Regions from separate parts of the Desulfobacca acetoxidans DSM 11109 genome, predicted to be linked through region 1. Evidence: riboswitches for the same ligand, from Rfam matches in the RefSeq annotation. Region 1 holds a riboswitch; the other holds the start of a gene.
What was found. Region 1 has a riboswitch for cobalamin ahead of DESAC_RS00180 (hydrogenase iron-sulfur subunit). Riboswitches for the same ligand answer to the same signal wherever they lie in the genome.
Positions count from the first base shown of each region.

Region 1 (2,469 bases):
TACTTCCGGTCTGGCCCGCAAGCCGGGCATGAGCCGGGAAGACCTGCTTAATAAGAATACCGAGATCGTGGCCGGGGTGACTAAAGCGGTAGCGGCTAAAAGCCCTAATGCTATTTTGATCAATGTCGCCAATCCCTTGGACGCCATGTGCTACGTCATGAAAAAAGTCAGCGGCTTTCCGAGGGAGCGGGTCATGGGTATGGCCGGCATTCTGGATACTGCCCGGTTCCGCTGTTTCCTGGCCATGGAATTAAATGTAGCGGTGGAGGAAATCCAGTCCATGGTGTTGGGCGGCCACGGGGACGATATGGTGCCTATTCTGAGCGCCACGACAGTTTCAGGTATGCCCATTACCCAGTTTATTAAAGACAAAGCCCGGTTGGACGCCATGGTGGAACGTACCCGCAAAGGGGGCGGCGAGATCGTTGGGCTGCTGAAAACCGGTTCGGCCTTTTATGCCCCATCGGCGGCCGCAGTACAGATGGCCGAGGCCATCCTGAAGGATCAGAAACGGGTGGCGCCGGTATCGGTCTATATGGAAGGTGAGTATGGGCTCAAGGATATCTTCTTCGGTGTGCCGGTTATCTTGGGGGCCGGTGGTGTTGAGAAGATCATCGAACTGCCCTTGAACGCCGAAGAGCAGGCTCTGCTGGAAAAAAGCGCTGCCGCGGTAACCAAGACCAGGGACGAGTTGCCCAGGTTATAGTTTCTAGTTTCCCGGTCGCTAATTTAATGAGAGGGATAGCGGGCGTCAGGAAAATCCTGGCGCCCAGGATAAGTTAGGGAAACCAGGTTATCCACTCTGCTAAAAAATTTTAAGTGGGATAGGGTGAGTAATAGTGAATCAGCTTGACAGTCAGGGGAATTTGCTATATTAAGTGAAGAACAGGTTCCTTCGGGATGAAAAGGGAAGACGGTGCGAATCCGTCGCGGTCCCGCCGCTGTAACCGGGGACAAAGTCGGCATAAAGCCACTGGCCAGATAGAAGCCGGGAAGGCGCCGACAAGAGGTTGATCCGGGAGCCAGAAGACCTGCCTGTATTGTATCAGCAGAGTTGCTCGCCGTGGCAGCGGGGCTCTGGTATTGGGGACCAAGAAAACAGGGTGCAATCCTCAATTCTCCAAAGGGAGGGTTGAGGTTTTTTTTCTCTCAGGCCTCCTCCTTTCTCCTTCATTATGGCGTTCTGTCGGTCAGGATTGGCGCATCCTGGCCGACAGTTTTTTTGGAGAAGAAAGGCAATAAACGGACAAGGAGGCGTTCGGGTTCCATACATACCTTCTTCACATAGGAACATAAAAGCGACTTATTCTGATGCACTTGCTTTACGGCAATTATTGTTTATGTTATGAGCTATGGCAAAGCAGTCGGCCAGATCAACAATATAGGATCATATGTTCATAATAAGGGTCACCGGATCAACTTAAAATGCCATTATTCACTTGCGGTAGCTGAGGAAAAATAATAAAAAAGGGAGTGGAACATGGAATTCGAACCCAAGATCATCGCTTTCTGCTGTAGTTATTGAGCGTATTCTGCTGCGGACCTGGCAGGTTCGATGAGACTGCAATATCCAACGCATATTCATATTGTCAAAGTCCCCTGCACCGGGCGGGTGGACCTGATTCACCTGCTGGTGGCTTTTGAGCAGGGAGCCGACGGCGTCTTTGTAGCCGGCTGTTTAGAGGGCGAGTGCCACTATGTGCACGGCAATATCTTTGCCCGTAAGCGAGTCGGCCGGGCCAAGGAGATTCTTGAGAAGATCGGTATCGGCCGGGACCGCGTGGAAATGTATAATCTATCTGCCGGCCAGGGGACCAGATGGGCCGAAATCTGCCGTGAATTTGACGAACGGATCAAGAAGTTGGGTCCCAGTCCGATCCGTCTGGCTCATGAAAAGAAAGCCGCATAATTTTTTTAGGAGGCCGTCTGATGATCAAGGCAACACCGAAACCGCTGGAGGAGATCATCGATTATGTCAAAGACTTTTCTAATATTCTGATTGTAGGCTGTGACGGCTGTGTTACCGTCTGCGAAGCGGGAGGGATGAAAGAGGCCAAGATTCTCGGCTCGGCTCTGCGACTTTACTATACTCAGGCGGGCAAGGATCATGAAGTGATTGAGACTACGGTGACCAGACAGTGCGATAAAGAGTATCTGGCCGGAATAAAAGACCTAGTCGAAAATGCCGACGCCGTCATTTCTCTCGCCTGCGGCTGCGGCATCCAGTATTTGACTGAGATGTATTATCACAAGATTGTTTTTCCAGGGGTTAACACCCACTTTATGGGCATCAATGCTGAGCGGGGGCGGTATGAAGAACGCTGTGCCGGCTGTGGCCAATGCATCCTGGCGAGTACAGGCGGCATCTGTCCCATTGCCCGCTGTTCCAAACGGATGCTCAACGGACCGTGCGGCGGCTCCGATAACGGGAAATGTGAGGTCAACAAGGATATACCCTGCGCCTGGCAT
Region 1 is NC_015388.1:40,683-43,151, reverse strand. Features, by position in the region: gene mdh (malate dehydrogenase) at 1-706, shown strand, start outside; cobalamin riboswitch at 871-1,053, shown strand; gene DESAC_RS00180 (hydrogenase iron-sulfur subunit) at 1,481-1,909, shown strand; gene DESAC_RS00175 (methylenetetrahydrofolate reductase C-terminal domain-containing protein) at 1,930-2,469, shown strand, end outside.

Region 2 (2,469 bases), 650 kb from region 1:
CAAAGCTGGTTCTGGTAGTAAATCCATAATGTTAGCGCCAGACACAGACTAAATAGACTCCGCAGGACCGACATCTGGATTATGTCCGGCGCAGCCATAAAATATTGCTCCCAGTTCTGCCAGGGAACGATTCCAGGATACAACGGTAGAGCTTGGCTCAAAAGCAACCCCGCTAATGACAGAGCCGCACCATGCAGGATACCGGACTTGGTAGAGATAGCTACCTGCCAAAGAGCCACGATAGTCCAAATTGAGGTGGCCAACCTGGCGATAACGGCAGCCGGAAGCCAGACCTGGGAAAGCCCGACCCAAGCACTGGCAATCAGCCCCACTAGATAAAGTCCTGCCAGGGCTCGCCCCCAAACTCGCCATTTCAGGGGCAGGATAATGGAGACCCCAAACTCGGTGAGAAAGACGACATTCGCCAATAGTTGCAGCAACTTCAATCGTTCGCTCAGGACCGGTCCCCCCAGCACCGGCATAATGAGCGAAAACCACTCGAAGCAACACTGACAGAGAGCAAAAAAACCCAGCCAGATAAAAGAGCGGGGGAATTGGGGATGGCGCCTCAACGTCAAGCCGAGAAGAAAGACGAATAAGCAACCTAATCCGGTCAGGAAAGACAGGTAGTCTCTTTGAGCCTGCAGAAGAGCCAGCATGTTCTTTTAACCTACTGCGATTATGGATTAATCCTTTCACACCATATCGTGATGGTAGCCGAAATTTCAAGACCAGCCTGCGGAGTTGCCACTCACAACCCGAGGCGACTCTAACTGGTCCTCCCTGCTCCACCCAAAACTTAAAGACAGAGTGCTCTGACAACGGACAAGAACCCGCTGAACCTGCTCTCACCTAATAGCAATAATAATTTAATATGCAGAATTAATTCGGATATCGGTAAGTCTTTACTCTCTACTGTATCTTAAATTAGGTTATTAGGAAAATAAAAAAATGCTAACAGGCTTAACGCCGTAAGCCGATACCCCATTTTTTGCTTGACAGGAAGGATGTTATTCTATTATAAATGGCCCTAGTTGGTTCAGGTGCTCCATTATGGGGCTTAATAGGGAAGCCGGTGGAAGTCCGGCGCGGTCCCGCCGCTGTAACCGGGGACAAAACCTTGCGAGGTGCCACTGTCTTGGGCTAATAAGATGGGAAGGCGCAGGGAAGAGGATGATCCGGGAGTCAGAAGACCTGCCTGCAATCTTTGTGCTTTTACCCAACGCCAGATTGGGTCAGGCCAGGCTGAGCGAGTTGAGGTAAAACTCTTCAGTCAATCCTAAGGAACAAGCTAAGCTGGGTGCAATCCTTGGGTCCACACGGACTCAGGGATTATTTTTTGGGCAGGCCTTACTCTTTCCTGACGCAGCAGCGTGGCACGGATTACCACTTTTATCTTTTGCCGGAGGTGTCTCCCTTGATTTATCCTCCCTCTCGCAGGCGAGCGGATCAAGGTGCGGGACAAAAGAAATTACTCTGGGGAAATATTCTACAGGAGGAAAGCTATGAAGACAGGGGTGATTGTGTATCTCGTCGGCGGGCAGGAAATTCCGGAGCCCTACGATCTTAAGAACCAGTGCGAGCAGGCAGGGGTCAAAGCCGACCGAGTTGAGTTGGTGGGGAACTACCAGGGCTATTTCACGGTGGAGGACGCCTGGCATTTTTTAACGAGTCGAGGCTGCGGCCATGTCAGCCTTTTGGTAGCGCAATGGGAGCAGCAGCATCTGCAGCCCATGCGGCCACCGGTACGGCTCTGCGGCTGAAACTGTACCGATTATGGTTTCGGGGGGGGGAGAAAAACTATGAAGAGAATACTGTTTTTATTGATATGCTTGGTTTTACATCCGGGGATTGGCTTGGCCCAGGAAACGGCGTCCAGCGAGGGGGTGAATCCGGAGGAAACGACGAACGTCGCAGCCTTAGGGCAATCCACATCCACTTCCGAGGATGTCCAGAAGGTGGATGAGATCATCATTACGGCCACCGGTACGGAGGAGCAGTTGAAAAAAACCAGTGTTTCCTCCACGGTAATCACCGCGCCGGAGATAGAAAAGCGCCAGGTAACCCGGGTGGAGGAAATGCTCCGCTCGGTACCGGGAGTGGTGGTCAACCAGACCGGCAGCCAGGGCGGCAACACCTCTTTATTTATGCGGGGTGGAAATTCCAATATGAGCCAAGTCCTGCTCAACGGCATCCGGCTCAATAATGCCGGTGGCACCTATGACTGGGCCAACCTGACGGTTGACAATGTGGAGCGGATCGAAGTCGTTCGGGGTCCCATGAGTTCGCTCTATGGGGCGGACGCTATGACCGGGGTTACGAATCTCATCACTAAAAAGGGCGTGGGGCCGCCAACTTTCACCTACTCCGGGGCTTGGGGGGCCCATAGCGAAAAAGGACAGTTCATCAGTGAAAATCGCTTCAGTCTTATGGGGAGCGCCAAAGATCGGTTTGGCTATTCCATCGGTT
Region 2 is NC_015388.1:694,807-697,275, reverse strand. Features, by position in the region: gene DESAC_RS14970 (hybrid sensor histidine kinase/response regulator) at 1-659, opposite strand, end outside; cobalamin riboswitch at 1,025-1,216, shown strand; gene DESAC_RS02925 (hypothetical protein) at 1,506-1,763, shown strand; gene DESAC_RS02920 (TonB-dependent receptor plug domain-containing protein) at 1,803-2,469, shown strand, end outside.
Region 2: it holds a riboswitch for cobalamin, as region 1 does, so the genes downstream of both, DESAC_RS02925 (hypothetical protein) here and DESAC_RS00180 (hydrogenase iron-sulfur subunit) in region 1, are expected to answer to the same signal.